One region of the Caballeronia sp. SL1002 genome, then DNA from elsewhere that is predicted to be linked to it. Evidence: predicted binding sites of a transcription regulator. Region 1 holds the regulator's gene; the other holds the start of a gene.
The links. The regulator LexA, encoded in region 1, represses DNA repair genes until DNA is damaged. The targets are predictions, from matches to a motif close to ACTGTATNNNNATACAGT.
Positions count from the first base shown of each region.

Region 2: a site for LexA is predicted at 4,633-4,650, ahead of imuA (translesion DNA synthesis-associated protein ImuA). Genes of this name have one in related genera too.

Region 1 covers NZ_JBYMUW010000002.1:1,391,502-1,399,794, reverse strand. Annotated here, with positions in the region: gene nodI (nodulation factor ABC transporter ATP-binding protein NodI) at 1-299, opposite strand, end outside; gene AC3D25_RS09080 (universal stress protein) at 513-1,025, shown strand; gene AC3D25_RS09075 (DUF2939 domain-containing protein) at 1,076-1,690, opposite strand; gene AC3D25_RS09070 (hypothetical protein) at 1,813-2,154, opposite strand; gene lexA (transcriptional repressor LexA) at 2,275-2,928, opposite strand; gene AC3D25_RS09060 (sulfate ABC transporter substrate-binding protein) at 3,218-4,255, shown strand; gene cysT (sulfate ABC transporter permease subunit CysT) at 4,468-5,367, shown strand; gene cysW (sulfate ABC transporter permease subunit CysW) at 5,364-6,257, shown strand; gene AC3D25_RS09045 (sulfate/molybdate ABC transporter ATP-binding protein) at 7,528-8,293, shown strand, end outside.
Region 2 covers NZ_JBYMUW010000003.1:378,142-386,434, reverse strand. Annotated here, with positions in the region: gene AC3D25_RS19180 (error-prone DNA polymerase) at 1-2,502, opposite strand, end outside; gene AC3D25_RS19175 (Y-family DNA polymerase) at 2,509-3,984, opposite strand; gene imuA (translesion DNA synthesis-associated protein ImuA) at 3,914-4,621, opposite strand; gene AC3D25_RS19165 (hypothetical protein) at 5,085-5,429, shown strand; gene AC3D25_RS19160 (SOS response-associated peptidase family protein) at 5,475-6,434, shown strand; gene AC3D25_RS19155 (hypothetical protein) at 6,627-6,788, shown strand; gene AC3D25_RS19150 (ABC transporter ATP-binding protein) at 6,840-7,922, shown strand; gene AC3D25_RS19145 (carbohydrate ABC transporter permease) at 7,912-8,293, shown strand, end outside.

The DNA.
Region 1 (8,293 bases):
CCGGCGTCCGGCGACGTGATGCCGAGCAGCATCTTGAGCGTGGTTGTCTTGCCCGCGCCGTTCGGGCCGAGTAGCCCAAAACATTCGCCGCGCTGAACATTGAACGAAAGCCCGTCGACGACGACCTTGTCGCCGTAATGTTTCCGGACGTCCGAAAATTCGATGGCGGCGACGCCGGAAGCCGTTGAATCTGCTACGTCTGACATGCCTTTAGCCTGCGTTTTTTGGAAGAAGGACGAGCGGGCTAGTTTAATGCACGCACCACGGCGGCGCTCGCGCGGACCCGTGGCGCACCCGATGCGCGCATGGCGACGGTGTGTCGTGCACGAAGCATTGGCGAACAGCGCGAGGAGCCCTATCGATCAAGGCTGGCGCGCGCCTGGCACGAACCCCGCTTCAACCTTTCGGACGCGTTTCGACGCATCAGCGTTTTCCATCGTTGCCATGCCAGCGGCGACGCACGATCATGCAGGCAACGCCGCGCCGAATTCCCGGGGGCGAGGAGAACCATCATGGCGAGCTACCAGAAAATCCTTCTTTGTTACGACGGCACCCGCGAAGGCCGCAAGGCGCTCCGGCAGGGCGCGAACCTCGCCATCGAACTGAAAGCCGAGACGCATGTGCTCGCGGTGGTCGATATGCGTTCGAGCATCGCACAAAGCGCGGGCCTCTTGACCGATATGGCCTGCGGCCGTTTCGAGGATGCCGCGCGCGACATCCTGCAGGAAGGCGTCGACTGGCTCACCGAACGCGGCTTGCCCGCACAGGGCCACTTCGCGTTCGGTCATCCGATCGATGAAATCGCGAATCTCGCCGAGACGCTCAAAGTGGATCTGGTCGTGGTCGGGCATCGCTGCCGTAACGGACTGGCGCGCTGGTGGATGGGCGCGGGTAATACGCCGCTGCTCGATCGCGTCTCGTGCAGCATTTTGGTTGCCGTGTGCGCGGCGGGTGAATCGGAAGAGGCCGCTGAAGCCGAGGATGCCGCGCGCAAAGCCGCCCGCACAGCCGAAGCCAGCGTTTAGCGCGTTTGGTTTCCGCTGGGCGCGTGCTTTTTCGACGGCTCAGCTTGCCGCTATCCGTTGAGATCCACCGCGACCAGCTTCCACGAAATCAAGTTGGTGCGACGGAAGATCGCGGAATAATGCGCATCGCCCGCGCCGTGCTGATACGTGACGACAAACGTGTTGACGTCGCGATAGGCCGCCGCGGTTTGCGGCGGCGGCTTTTGCGCTTCATCGGCGTGGGTCGCGGGAGACGCCGGAGCGGGTGCGTTGGCCGGGGCGGCGGACGCATCCGGTGACGCGGCGACCGGCGGCGGCGGGCGCTCGCCAGGATTCCCTTGCGGCGGGATGCCGTTGAGAATCGCGGCCACGCCGTCAGGCGTGGCGTAGGAATCGACCAGCGGCCCGACTAGCGCCGCACCGATCATCGCGCCGATCACCGCCAGCGGATTCCCGCTTTTTTGAATATCCAGACGGCGCGTCAGCAGTCCGGACACTTGCTCCTTGAGACTGTCGCGCAGCGCGGGGAAATCGACGTACTGATTCACGGTTGCGGCGTCGCGCGCGTCGGCCGCGCGCTTCACGCGATCCAGCACGATATACGGCGACGCGTACAACAGCGCACATGCCGCGGCGACAACGATGAGTACAAGCGTGACGAGAACGGACTTACGGGTACGGGTCATACGGTCGAGCGCCTTTTCTGATTACCAGGGTCCCTGAATGGACCGCATTCGTGCGCGTTTGATCCCGGAAATTGCGTTTGTCCTTTCTCGCCGCGGTCGAGCCGAAGTCGAGCCGAAGTCCATCAGGCGAAAAGCCCACCCTCGACACCGGCACGTTCTTCGTCGATACAACGGTCGATCATGCGCGACACCTCGTCGATATTGCCGACCATGATGACGCGCGATTCCCCGCGATAGATCCGCACCGGCGCGCGCCGTTCCGCCTGTGCATGCACCGACGAACTCAATGAAACGCGCGCAAACGCCGGTTGGCGTGAGGGCAGCGCCGGCAATTCATCGAACAGGCCGGGCGTGGCCGACGCGACGTCTGCGGCAGCTGTTCGCAGCTTGCACGACATAAGTGAACGCAAGTGACGCAGGCGGCCAAACTGACGGAAGGGCAACAAACGGGCGAATCGTTCCATGATGTTTCTCCAGACAATAGGACACACCGCGGCGCGCCGCGAGTGCGGCCGCCGTCTTGCAATATCGATTTGATGGATTGCGCCGCCCGGATCAGCCGTGCTGGTCCGAACCCGCGCTATTTAGAACTCGCCGGATCGAATCAAACCGACCGCGATTCCTTCCAGCGCAAACTCCGCGCTGCCCGACGCAACGAAGATATTTTCGTAATCCGGGTTTTCGGCGATCAGCTCGACACCGTCCTTGCGCCGTTTCCAGCGCTTGACCGTGACGTCGTCGCCGATTCGCGCGACCACGATCTGCCCGTCTTTCGCTTCGGTCTTTTTCTGCACGGCGAGCAGGTCGCCGTCGAAAATGCCCGCGTCGCGCATGGAAAGACCGCGCACCTTGAGCAAATAGTCCGGACGGCTCGAAAAGAGCGCCGGGTCGCACATATAGGTCTGCGCGATATGTTCCTGCGCGAGGATCGGACTGCCCGCCGCGACGCGCCCGACAAGCGGCAACGACAACTGCATGATGCTGGCGTGCGGCAGCGTGAACTGGTGCGGCGCGTCCTCCATGTTGCCCGTAAGCAGACGAATACCGCGCGACGCACCCGCCGCCAGTTCGATCACACCCTTGCGCGCCAAGGCACGCAAATGCTCTTCGGCGGAGTTCGCGGAACTAAAACCCAGCTCGGCGGCAATCTCGGCGCGCGTCGGCGGAAAACCGGTGCGCTCGATGGCGCGCTGGATCAGTTCGAACACCTCTTGCTGCCGCGCGGTTAGTTTGCTCATTTTTGTCACTGGCAAGGCCTCTGGTGCACTGTATGGATGGACAGGTGACTGTATTTTTATACAGTATCTCGCGCATTTCAAGCTTTACTTGAAGTTCGGCGTGCAAGCCTCGCGAGCAAGGGTTTTCGCGCCTTATTTTGATCGCTCGAACATCGGTTTTCGTGCCGCAACGCCGCGCCCAGCCGTCATTACCACTTTTGAGTATTAAAAAATGAAGAACAATTATTTTTAATAATGAAAGCCCGTCGATAGACTCGCTCCATCAACTCACAACGACGGAGAACGGGGAATGCTTAGTCTGAAAACGGGTTTCGGGGCGCGGTCGCGGCGACTGCTGGCAACGTTGGTGCTGGGTGCGGCGACGGGCGCGGGAATGATCGCGCAGGCGCATGCGGATACGTCGTTCCTGAACGTTTCCTACGATCCGACCCGCGAGTTGTATCAGGATTTCAATCAGGCGTTTGCAAAGAAGTGGAAAGCCGAAACGGGCGAAACCGTGACCTTCAAGCAGTCGCACGGTGGCTCGGGCGGACAGGCGCGCGCCGTTCTGGACGGGCTCCAGGCGGACGTCGTGACACTTGCGCTGGCGTACGACATCGACGCGCTGGCGGGCAAGGGGCTCGTCAACGCCGACTGGCAAAAGCGGCTGCCGGACAACGCGTCGCCTTATACGTCGACGATCGTGTTCCTCGTGCGCAAGGGCAATCCGAAGCAGATCAAGGACTGGAACGATCTGGCGAAATCGGGGGTGTCGATTGTCACGCCGAACCCGAAGACCTCGGGCGGCGCGCGCTGGAATTATCTGGCGGCGTGGGCGTACGCGCTGCACCAGCCGAACGGCAACGAGCAGAAGGCGAAGGAATTCGTGTCGGCGCTCTATAAGAATGCCGGCGTGCTGGATTCCGGCGCGCGCGGCGCGACGACGAGTTTCGTGCAGCGCGGTCAGGGCGATGTGCTGATCGCGTGGGAAAACGAGGCGTTTTTGTCGCTGAAAGAATTTGGCTCTGACAAATTCGAGATCGTGGTGCCGTCGGTGAGCATTCTGGCCGAGCCGCCGGTCGCGGTGGTGGACAAGGTCGTCGATCGTCATGGCACGCGCAAGCTGGCCGAAGCGTATCTGCAATATCTGTATAGCGAGGAAGGGCAGGAAATCGCGGCGCGCAATTTCTATCGCCCGCGCTCCAGCAAAGTGCCGGCCGCGCTCACGAAGCAGTTTCCGAAGCTGAAGCTCTATACGGTCGACGATACGTTCGGCGGCTGGACCAAGGCGCAGAAAACGCATTTCGCCGATGGCGGCGTGTTCGATTCGATCTATCAGCCGCAGTAAATCATTGCGCGGGTGAGTCGTGTGTGCGATGCCCGCGCCGCGTCTAGAATCGCCTGACCGAAGCATCGAAAGAATAGCAGTGCCCATAAGCGGCTCGACCGCACATAACGACGCCGCCGCGACGCTGCTGTATTTCGCGGCGGTGACCCCTCAGCGCTCTACGTGCCAGGCATTCACGCACGGCGGGCGCGCTGGAACAGGATGAACGAAGCATGACGACGTTGACTTTCCGCAAGCCGAGCGCGCTGCCCGGCTTCGGCCTGACGCTCGGCATCACGCTGGCTTACTTGAGCCTCGTGGTGCTGATTCCGCTCGCGGCGACTTTCGCCAAAACGGCCACGCTCGACTGGGCGCAGTTCGTGCGCGCGGTTACTTCGCCGCGCGTGGTCGCGTCGTATCGGCTCACGTTTACCGCGGCGCTCGGTGGCGCGCTGATCAACGCCGTGTTCGGCTTTCTGGTCGCGTGGGTGCTTGTGCGTTATGAGTTTCCGTTCAAGCGCGTGGTGGATGCCGTCGTCGATCTGCCGTTCGCGCTGCCGACCTCGGTCGCCGGCATCTCGCTCGCGGCCGTGTACGCGACCAACGGGTGGATCGGCCAGTATCTCGCGCCGCTCGGCATCAAGGTCGCGTTCACGCCGCTCGGCGTGCTCGTGGCGCTGACGTTTATCGGCCTGCCGTTCGTCGTCCGCACGGTGCAGCCGGTGCTCGAAGACTTCGAGCGCGAGCAGGAAGAGGCGGCCGCGTGCCTCGGCGCGACGCGCTGGCTCACGTTCCGGCGCGTCGTGCTGCCCTCGCTTTTCCCCGCGCTTCTGACCGGTTTCGCGCTCGCGTTCGCGCGGGCGCTCGGCGAATACGGCTCGGTGATCTTTATCGCCGGCAACGTGCCGATGAAGTCCGAGATCACGTCGCTGCTCATCATCACGAAGCTCGAACAGTACGACTACGCGGGCGCTACGGCGATCGCGGTCGTGATGCTGTGCGTCTCGTTCCTGATGCTGCTCCTGATCAACACGCTGCAATGGTTCCTGCAACGGCGCACGAGCCGTGGCGGCGCCGGGCCGGCCGCGCCTGCGGTTGCGGGTTCGCTGCATGTCGAAGGGAGCCGCCCATGAGTTCGCCGGATCAGAAAGCCGTCGCCCCGCTCGGGACCGCGCGAGCGGGCCGTGAAGTGCATACGCTCAATCCCGTCACCGAGCCGCGCGCCGTGCGCTGGGTGCTGACCGGCGTGGCGCTCATGTTTCTCGCGCTGTTCCTCGTGGTGCCGCTCGCCGCCGTGTTCGTGCAGGCGTTCAGCAAGGGCGTCGAGTATTACTTCGAGTCGTTGAAGGACCCGGACGCGTGGTCGGCGATCAAGCTCACGTTAATCACCGCCGCCATCGCCGTGCCGCTGAATGTCGTGTTCGGGCTGGCGGCGTCGTGGTGTATCGCGAAGTTCGAGTTTCGCGGCAAGGCGCTGTTGACGACGTTGATCGACTTGCCGTTTTCGGTGTCGCCGGTGATTTCCGGATTGATCTATGTGTTGATGTTCGGCGCGCAGGGATGGTTCGGACCGTGGCTCCTCGATCACAACGTGCAGATCATTTTCGCCGTGCCGGGGATCGTGCTCGCCACTATTTTCGTCACGTTCCCGTTCGTCGCGCGCGAACTGATTCCGCTGATGCAGGCGCAGGGCAACGACGAGGAAGAAGCCGCACACGTGCTCGGCGCTTCCGGCTGGCAGATCTTTCGACGCGTCACGCTGCCTAATGTGAAGTGGGGGCTGCTGTATGGCGTGATTCTCTGTAACGCGCGCGCGATGGGCGAGTTTGGCGCGGTGTCCGTGGTGTCGGGACATATCCGCGGACAGACCGACACGATGCCGCTTCACGTCGAGATTCTCTACAACGAGTACAACTTTTCCGCGGCTTTTGCGGTGGCTTCGTTATTGGCGTTGTTGGCCCTCGTTACGCTCGGGCTTAAGTTGCTTGCTGAGCGGAGGATGTCGGCGGCTGCGCAGGGTTGAGGTTGGTTTGGTTGCTTGGCGCTTTCTGGGAACTTGCACGGGTTTGGTTTGCTGGCGCCGTTGCTTTTGTCGTTTAGCGCTTCTTGGGAACCTGCTTTCGTGTAGGTTTATTAGCACGCCGCTATGCGCGGCAGCAGTCACTTTCTTTGGCTAGCTGCAAAGAAAGTAACCAAAGAAAGCAGCACGAGATTCGGCGCCGTGGAGCGGCTTGAGGGTGGGTGGGTTACACCGTCTGATGCTCGGGCGCTTCTTGGGAACCTGCTTTCGTGTAGGTTTATTAGCACGCCGCTGTGCGCGGCAGCAGTCACTTTCTTTGGCTAGCTGCAAAGAAAGTAACCAAAGAAAGCAGCACGAGATTCGGCGCCGTGGAGCGGCTTCAGGGTTGGCGGGGTAAACCGTCTGATGCTCGGGTGCTTCTTGGGAACCTGCTTTCGTGTAGGTTTATTAGCACGCCGCTGTGCGCGGCAGCAGTCACTTTCTTTGCTGCTGCAAAGAAAGTAACCAAAGAAAGCAGCGTGACCGTCTAAGCGTCCACCACGAACGGTTTCCCGGAGTGGTGCGCAAGCTGACTCGGCCATCGCACCGCACAACAAAGTGGAGCCGCTCATTCATCCCGGCAGGCACAAAGTGCCTGCCGGCGGGGCAGAACCAGAACCGACGGTTTTTAGATGTGCCCGTCGTCCTCGCGAAGCGAGGATGGAACTGACAGGAGCTGTGCCAATACGTGTGAGTGCGTGGCGACCGAATCAGCTTGCGCGCCTATCCGTGTGGTTATGAGAGGTGGACACTTAGACGGATAAGCTGCTTTCTTTGCTTACTTTCTTTGCAGCAGCAAAGAAAGTGAGTCCCGCCCCGGACAGGGGCAGAGCTAATAGACGTACACGAAAGCAAGTTCCCAGGAAGCACAGGCAAACACGAGCAGAGCGCGAGCAAGCCAAAACGGTCCGCCCCGGACAGGGGCATCGCTAATAGACGTACACGAAAGCAAGTTCCCAGGAAGCACAGGCAAACAAAAGCAGAGCGCGAGCAAGCCAAAACGGTCCGCCCCGGACAGGGGCAAAGCTGATAGACGTACACGAAAGCAAGTTCCCAGGAAGCGCAGGCAAACACGAGCAGAGCGCGAGCAAGCCAAAACGGTCCGCCCCGGACAGGGGCATCGCTAATAGACGTACACGAAGACAAGTTTCCAGATAAGCACGAGCGCATCAGACGGTGTAAACACCCCACGAAACGCCAGTGCAAAGCATCGATTGAGAAAAAAGGCAAACCCATGAGCATCATCGTCCGCAATCTGCAAAAGCGCTTCGGCGATTTCACCGCCCTCGACAATGTGTCGCTCGACTTCCCTTCGGGCGAACTGGTCGCGCTCCTCGGCCCCTCGGGCTGCGGCAAGACCACGTTGCTACGCGTGATCGCGGGCCTGGAATACGCCGACGCGGGCCAGGTCGTGCTGAACGGCGAAGACGTGGCGACCGTCGGCGCGCGTGAACGTCAAGTCGGCTTCGTGTTCCAGCACTACGCGCTGTTCCGCCACATGACGGTCTTCGAAAACGTCGCCTTCGGCCTGCGCGTAAAGCCGCGCCGCGAACGTCCGACCGAAGCGGTGATCCGCGAGAAAGTCCACGAACTACTCAGACTCGTGCAACTCGACTGGCTCGCGCAACGCTTCCCGTCGGAATTGTCCGGCGGTCAGCGCCAACGTATCGCGCTCGCTCGCGCGCTCGCGGTCGAACCGAAAGTGCTGTTGCTCGACGAACCGTTCGGCGCGCTCGACGCCAAGGTCCGCAAGGAACTGCGCAGCTGGCTGCGGCGTCTGCACGACGACCTGCATATTTCGACCATCTTCGTCACGCACGATCAGGAAGAAGCGCTGGAAGTGGCGGACCGGATCGTCGTGCTCAATCGCGGACACGTCGAGCAAGTGGGCAGCCCGCAGGATGTCTACGATCACCCGCAAACGTCGTTCGTCTACGAATTCCTCGGCGCGGCCAACCGGCTGCGCGGCAATGTCGATGCAAACGGCTTCGTCGCGACCG
Region 2 (8,293 bases), on a different contig from region 1:
TTCGGCCGCACCGTCACGCATTCCTTTGAGCAACGATAGCCCCAATCGCACGGCGGGCTTCTCTCTTCCGACACGACGTTCGAGCACGGAATCCCAACCGCTGACGGTCACGTCGGCCGGCAGGACGTGAACGCCATGGCGTTTTGCGTCTTGCACCAGTTGTGATGGGGAGTAAAAACCCATCGGTTGCGAATTGAGCATGGCGGCCAAGAAGGCTTCCGGCTCGTGACACTTCAGCCAACTGCTCGTGTAGACGAGCAGCGCGAAGCTTGCCGCGTGACTCTCCGGGAAACCGTATTCCCCGAACCCTTTTATCTGCTCAAAAATCGCCTCGGCAAACGCCTTTTCATAGCCGCGTTCGGTCATGCCGTTGACGATACGGTCATAGTACTTCTGCAATCCACCTTTGCGTTTCCAGGCCGCCATAGCCCTTCGAAGTTGGTCTGCTTCACCGGGTGTAAAACCAGCCGCAAGAATCGCAACTTGCATCACCTGCTCCTGGAAAATGGGTATGCCGAGCGTGCGTCCGAGCGCGACTTTCAAAGCATCGCTGGGATAGGTGACTGGCTCGAAGCCCTGACGTCGGCGCAAATAGGGATGCACGGCGCCACCTTGAATCGGTCCGGGCCGCACGATGGCCACTTCGATCACGAGGTCATAAAACGTTCGTGGCTGCAGGCGCGGCAGCATGCTCATCTGCGCGCGTGATTCGATTTGAAAGACGCCGACCGTATCGGCCTGGCAAATCATCTCGTAGGTCTCGGCATCTTCCGGCTTGATGTCTTGCATTTCGAATCGTTCGCCGCGCTGCTCGGAGACGATATCGAGTGTGCGGCGAATCGCGGACAACATGCCGAGCGCGAGCACGTCGATCTTCAAGAGGCCGAGCGCTTCGAGGTCGTCCTTGTCCCATTGAATAGCGCTGCGGTCCGCCATCGCCGCGTTTTCCACAGGGACTAAGCGTGTGAGCTTTCCTCTGCTAATGACGAAGCCGCCCGAATGCTGCGAAAGGTGTCGCGGAAAATTCAGGATTTGCCCGGCAAGCGATGCCCACGCGGCAATCAACTGATTCTCGGGGTCGAGCCCTGACTCTGCGAATCGCAGGAGCAGGTCCTCGGAATTATCGAACCACTGATGCGACTTCGCGACTCGGTCAACAATCTGCGGGTCCACACCAAGCGCCTTGCCCGTCTCCCGTAATGCGCCGCGCGGGCGATATGTCGACACAGCCGCAGCGATGGCCGCACGGTCGCGGCCATACTTGTTATAGATGTACTGGATAACCTCTTCGCGGCGTTGATGCTCGAAGTCGACGTCGATGTCGGGCGGCTCGCCTCGCTCCTTGCTGATGAAGCGCTCGAACAGCATGCTGCCGCGCGCGGGGTCGACTTCGGTCACGCCGAGGCAATAGCACACGGCCGAATTGGCCGCGGAACCTCGGCCTTGGCAGAGAATATGTTGGCTCCGCGCAAAGCGGACGATGTCGTACACCGTCAGGAAATAAGCTTCGTATTCGAGCTCCCGGATGAGCTGCAACTCGTGCTCGATCTGAGCTTGGACCGAATGCGGGATGCCCGCCGGAAATCGTCGATGCGCTCCGATGTATGTCTCCTGCCGCAGATACGCTTCGTGCGTAAAACCCGCAGGAACGAGTTCATCGGGATATTCGTATCGCAGCTCGTCAAGCGAGAAGTCGCACCGTTCGAGGACATTCAATGTCTCGGCAAGTGCGTGTTCCGGATAGAGGTTGGCAAGACGAAGCCGCGAGCGAAGGTGTTGCTCGGCATTCGGCGCCAACTCGTAGCCGCATTCCGCGACGGGCTTGCCGATGCGGATTGCGGTCATCGTGTCTTGCAGCGGCTTTCTTGAGCGCACGTGCATGACGACATGGCCGGTCGCAACAACCGGAACAAGATGCTTGGATGCGACGTGTTCGACGACGCCCCGATGTATGTCGTCGAGAGCCCGCTGGTGGAGTGTAAGTCCAACCCACGCGCGAGTCGGGAAGGTGGACTTCATCCATTCCAATTGCGACGCCAGCACTTCTTCTTTCGCCGGGAAATCTGGAACCAGGATAGCGAGGCAGTCGGGCATGCCGCGCAGATGTTTGTATGCCTTCTCGGGCCTTGCAATATCTTGAGGCGTGAGCAGGTAGCTGCCTTTTTGCGCTCGCATGCGGCCCAGTGTGATGAGCTCGGAAAGGTTGCCGTAGCCCTCGCGATTTTGCGCCAGCAGGATGAGACCGAACGCTGGCGATTTGTCCGCATGAACGAGCCTGAAGTACGACCCGATGATGAGCGGGAGCTTGTCTTCCTTTGCTTGCACATGTGCACGCACTACGCCTGCGAGCGAACACTCATCCGTGATAGCAAGGCCCGAGTATCCGAGTTGTGACGCGCGCGTCACCAGTTCCTCCCCGCGCGATGCCCCGTGCAGGAACGAAAAGTTGGAGAAGGCGAAAAGCTCCGCGTAGGCGGGCAGCATGGAAAACGTACGATCCACGGCGCATCATCCAAATAGGCCATGGAGAAACCAGCGCACCTCTTCAGCATTGGCGCTGGTCGGACGTTCGCGATAAATCCAGTAGCACGTCTTGTCGTTCGCTTCCGCGACGAAATAATCCCGGCTCGTCAGGCCGCCGTCGAACCAACCGCTTTCGATGCGTTCCCCAGTCGACACAAGCTTCAAAGGCGAACCGTAAAACGGGCGGTGATTCCGTATCATCAACTGCACGGGCACGTCCAGCAGCCACGTCGGACGCGGGAGGTCGGCTGGAGGCGCCTCGTTTTTGGCGGTGTCATGTATCGGGACCCAGCGGTTGGCCTGCTCGGGCCGATGGTCCGATGTCGGTGCTGCACGCAGAACATTTTCTGAACCGAGGCGTGCCACGAGCAATTCGAGCAGGCGGTTGTGGTCTTCGGCGGTGCCGCCAGGTTCCGGGAAGAGCGTGTCGGTTGGCGGTTCTGCGGCCTCAACCTTGGATGCCGTCAGTCGGATAGCGAGGACCGCAGCCTCAAGCTCGACGCGCCCCAGCCTTTCTTTGAGCAAACGCGTCAGGTGTTCTTCGTGCCAGGTCGGCTCCGCGAGCGCAATATCGATTTGCGTCGGCGCGATGGCCTCACGGCCGCGCTCGTGTTCGAGCAGGACCGTGGCGTGGGTCAGTGCAAGCTGTTGGGCGCTGAGCCAGCCACAAAGCTGGACGATGAGCCGCCGCGCGGAGAACAAGATGGCTTCCGCATGCTCGACACGGTCCGGCAACTCGACGCGTGCGCTGAAAGTGGGCGGCACTTCAAGCCAACCGTAAAGCTCAGGCGACAGACCGTAAGCGCGGTCCAGCGAATCCAGCAAATCCACACCGCACCTCTTTTTAAGCCCGGCGCGTGGAAGCCGCCGAATATCGTTTAATGCCTGACAACCCAAACCCTGAAACCACTCGGCAAAGCGTCGGACTTCGCGAACGGCGAGGAAGGGAAGGCCGTCGAGCGCGCGCTCCAGCGATGCCATTTTCAGCACGCGGCGCTTTTTATTGCTGCCACGCTTTGCAAGCAGCCATGCACCCTGGCCGGTCGGTGACACGCTGATACTCGCCGTGACACCAATGGCGGCAACGACATTCCGCATCAGATGACATATCCGGACGATGCCGCCAAAGAGGCGCAGACTCGCGCTCACGTCCACGACAATCGTTTCTTCTTCGCACACGGCGACCATCGGCGAGAAACGCATCAAGCTGAATGCCACCTCCCGCTGCGCATCGGTTTCGCGCACTTCATCACGCTCATAAATCGTTGCGTCGGCCGCGAGCGTGAGCACGCCGCCACGCTTCATGCCGAGCAGCACACCCGCATCGCGCGCTGTCGCGTCTGCAACAATGACCTTGTCCTTTTCAAGCACCACACATCCGTGTTCTGCCTTAGACGACCAGCGCGGGCGAAACACTTCCAGCGAAAGCCGGGACAGATGGATGGCGACGAAGACGGCCATGAGGGCTCAGTAAAACAGGAGAGGGTTGAAGGGTGATGGATAGTTGCTCGGCGCGTATGGGGCCTCTTCGCTTGACGACATCGATGACGATGCCGCCACCCGCTGCGCGAACCCCCAGTCTCAGCGTTGCGGGAGACGCGTCCGCCGCACTCGCTAGCGGCCGCACCATCACGAAAAGCGTCTCTGAGGACTGCGCCGCGAGATGCAGTCGTCTCAGGGATTCGGCGCGTACGTGCTGCATCCAAAGAATCACTGCGCCGCAGCTTCCTGTTCGCAAAGCCTGCTCCGTGGACCACAGCGCATCGGCGCTGCGCGTCGGCCGCAGGAGCAACAGCTTGTCCAGCGGCAGCCCGAGATACGCGAAGGCGAGGCCGTTGGGTACGAGCGGCGGTTGCACCAGCGCAATCGGTCGCGTGCTCACCGACTTCAGTGCTGGACGTAAGAGCCGAAGCTCGCCGACTCCCGCTTGCTGCACCAGCAGTTCGGTCAATGCGCCGAGCGGCCAACCCCCACCAGGCAACTCAGCCGACAGCGCCGCATAGCCTGAATCCACTGTCTTGCCGTGCGCCTGGGCGAGCTGAGACCCCCGCCACAAGGCGGGGTGAATGGACTCGACATCTTTCGGAAGGGCTGACATTGGTGTAGAAAACTGTATGGATGTACAGTACTTTACATCGTAAATCCTGGTTCGTGAATTGCCCCTTTTATTGATGAGCATGAAAAACGTGAATGGAAAAAAACTTGCTAAAGCGCCGCACCCAAGGCCGGAAATTGCCGATTTTGTCGCCAAATGCGCGCGACTTTTGGTGATGCGGCCATTGAGCACGCGGTCTCGTGCGGTAAAAGCAGGTGAGCCGAGATTTTTTGCGACCGAGAATGGTCGAACGGTTGGAACGAAGCCGAATGGCGGCTTCACCGATGGACCGTGGATGCAAGCGTGCGCGACCGCCCCTATTGCAAGGGATGCGACGGGTCCGGCGTCGGACGGCCACGCGCTGCAGCCAGCGTGGATGACCGGAAAAGCGCCAGACCGTTGAATCTCGCTTTGCCGTCCGCACCTGAAGTCCAACGGGCTTGAAACTGAACGAGCGGAACAGGATATGGACAAACCAGAAATCGATGATCTGTCGGGAGCGCGTGAACATCTGCTCTGTTATTTGGTCGCGACGGTTGCTGCTTCGCACTCGCTGACGCGCGAGTGGCGCATCGACCATCTCGTCGAGTGTTGTCGCGTTTGGCTGACGCGCAATCTTGTGCGAATGGATTGGCTCGAACGGGTGCAAATGGGCCAGCTCGCCCTCAAAATTGCCCGGCGTGACCTGAAGAGCGCAGGCATCGCGGTGCGTCAGTCGGACGTGCAGGCGCTCTTCACGGGCGACATGGGGCTGAATCATTCAAGTACCGTCGTGCAGAAAATGATGGTGCTATGCAAGTCGGCACTGTGAACAGCGGTGCTGCTGACCTCACATCAAGATTGACGGGAGTGACGCATGTGTTACTCGGCTCAAATTGAAGCGGACTACCGCAAGTACGTGAAGATGTTCGGCGCCCATATGGACATCCGGGAGTTCGCCCGGCTTTATTGGGAGCGAGCCGAGGGAAGCAAAGCCAAAATCCCGAAAGCGATGGACGATGCGTTCCGCGAACCGCAGTCGGATGACGAAAGACAAGTAAAAGAATTCATCGACCGCTTCAACGCCGACCAGACGACGAAGCTCGAGCAAGAGCTCTTCAAACAACGAACCCGTCTTGCCGATGCCGAGCGTACATTGCAGACTAAAACAACGAAGGCCGCTGCCGAGAGCAAGCGCATCGCGACCGATAAAATCGAGTCCTCGCTGCGACGGCTCGAAGACCTTGATCGGGTCGACCTTAAGCCGCGCGACTCGCGTATCTTCCCGGGCAACTACGCGCCCGTCCTCATTGTCGAGAATGGTGGGTACGTCATCAAGCCGATGCGTTATCAATGCCGCATTGCGGGCAAGCCGGCGAACTATGACTTCAAATATCCCGGGACGTATAACGCCCGGCGCGATAATCTCGAAGGATTCTGGAAGCCGTTATTCGGCCACTCGCATGGCCTGATGCTTGTCGATGTGTTCTACGAAAATGTCAGCAAAGCAAAAATGGAAGGGACGCTACTTGAGACTCACGAGCGCGACGAAAACGTCGTCTTGGAGTTTCGTCCGAGTAACGGTCAGCTGATGCTGGTAGCGTGTTTGTGGTCTCGATGGACCGCGCCCGGCGAGCCAGATTTGCTTTCATTTGCGGCAATTACCGATGAACCTCCGCCAGAGGTTGCAGCCGCAGGGCATGACCGGTGCATCATCCCAATCAAGCCTGAGAACATCGATGCGTGGCTGAATCCAAGTGCACCGGATTTGACGGCCATGTACGCGATTCTTGACGATAGAGACAGGCCGTACTACGAGCATAGGCTCGCTGCTTAGTTGCAGTGTTCGAAACGCATATGGTCGTTTATGCCAACGAGCGGATGTTACGGCTCGCAGACGTCCAGTCATTTTCTGAACTCTCCAGTCGCCGAAATCGCGCATCAATCGTCACTAGTCATCTGAATTAATTTCGACTAAGTCGCCACCACGATTTGGGATTTCGAATTCGTTCGAGATCGGGACAAACCCTTGGCGCAAGACGTTCGTGGCGCCCTGCCGTTCAGCGGCGCAACCCTTGCGCAGCTTGAGGTCTGGGGCGACGAGCCGATGCCTGATATCAAAAAAACAATACGTCGATACCAAAACAGAGATTGGACGTTCAAACATAACGCCTCTACTATTTTTTCATAATATCAAAGCATGTAAAAACAGCAGTCCCGAGACATAACAAAAGGAGGCACCGTGAAGGGCATTCAGCTCAGCGGCGTGACAAAACGTTATGGCGAGACGGAAGTGATTACCGGCCTCGACCTCAATATCCACGAAGGCGAGTTTCTTGTTTTCCTCGGCCCGTCCGGTTGCGGCAAGTCGACGCTGCTGCGGATGATCGCCGGACTCGAAGGCGTCAGCGGCGGGGACATCAGCATCGGCGGCCGCGCGGTCACCAATCTTCCGCCGGCCAAGCGCGATGTCGCGATGGTGTTTCAGCACTACGCGCTTTATCCCCACATGACGGTCTACGACAACATGGCGTTTGGCTTGCGCAATTCGCACGTCGCCGCCGATGAGATCGACCGGCGGATTGTCGAAGCTGCCCGTATGCTCGAACTCGATCCGCTGCTCAAGCGCCGTCCCGCGCAATTGTCGGGCGGACAACGGCAGCGCGTCGCGATCGGACGTGCGGTCGTCAAGGAACCGGAAGCATTTCTATTCGATGAACCGTTGTCGAATCTCGATGCATCGCTGCGTACGCGTACACGCGTGGAGTTGGCGCGCATCCACCGGCGCCTGAACGCGACGATGGTATTCGTCACGCACGATCAGATCGAAGCGATGACGCTGGCTACGCGTATCGTCGTGATGAATCGCGGTCGCATCGAGCAGATCGGTGAGCCGCTGGAAATTTATCGGCGCCCGGCCACACGCTTTGTGGCGGGCTTTATCGGCGCACCGGCAATGAACTTCATCGACGTCGAGCCGGCCGGCGAAAACAACGGCCGCTTACTCGTGCGTCTGCCCGTCGATAACGTGGTCCTTCCCACCACGCTCGCGAGCAACACGCTGCCCGCCGGCAAGCTGACGCTGGGCATTCGCGCCGAACATGTCGTGATCGATCAGTCAGGGCCGCTCTCCGGTCGCGCGGAATTTATCGAACGTCTCGGCGACCGTTCGCTTGCGCATCTAAGCCTTGCGAACAATCAGTTGATGGTGATCGAACTTCCGCGCGATTACGACATGCAGGCAGGGGACGTCGTGCGCATGAGCATCGACGCCGCCCATCTGCATCTTTTCGACGAAACCGGGAAAGCTCACCATGGCGACTGACCGGACGCTCGCGGTGGACATCCCGAAGGCGCGGCAGCGCCGTATCAAGGACTTCCGCGCGCCCTGGAAGAATGCGCTGTTCGTGCTGCCGTTCGTGGTCGTCTATGTGTTGCTGCTGGTCGTGCCGCTCGTCTATGGCTGGTGGCTGAGCCTGCAAAACGTCGATCTGCTAGGCGGCACGAGCGAGTTCATCGGCATCAAGAATTACGTGGATCTCGCGCTGGATCCGATCTTTCGAGGCGCCGTACGCAACACGTTCTATTTTGTTTTCATGACCGTCCCCATGTTCGTGGCGCTGGGCCTCGCGCTTGCGCTCGTGCTCAACCGGCCAGGGCGTTTTTGCGCCGCGCTAAGGGCGATTTTCTTTGGCT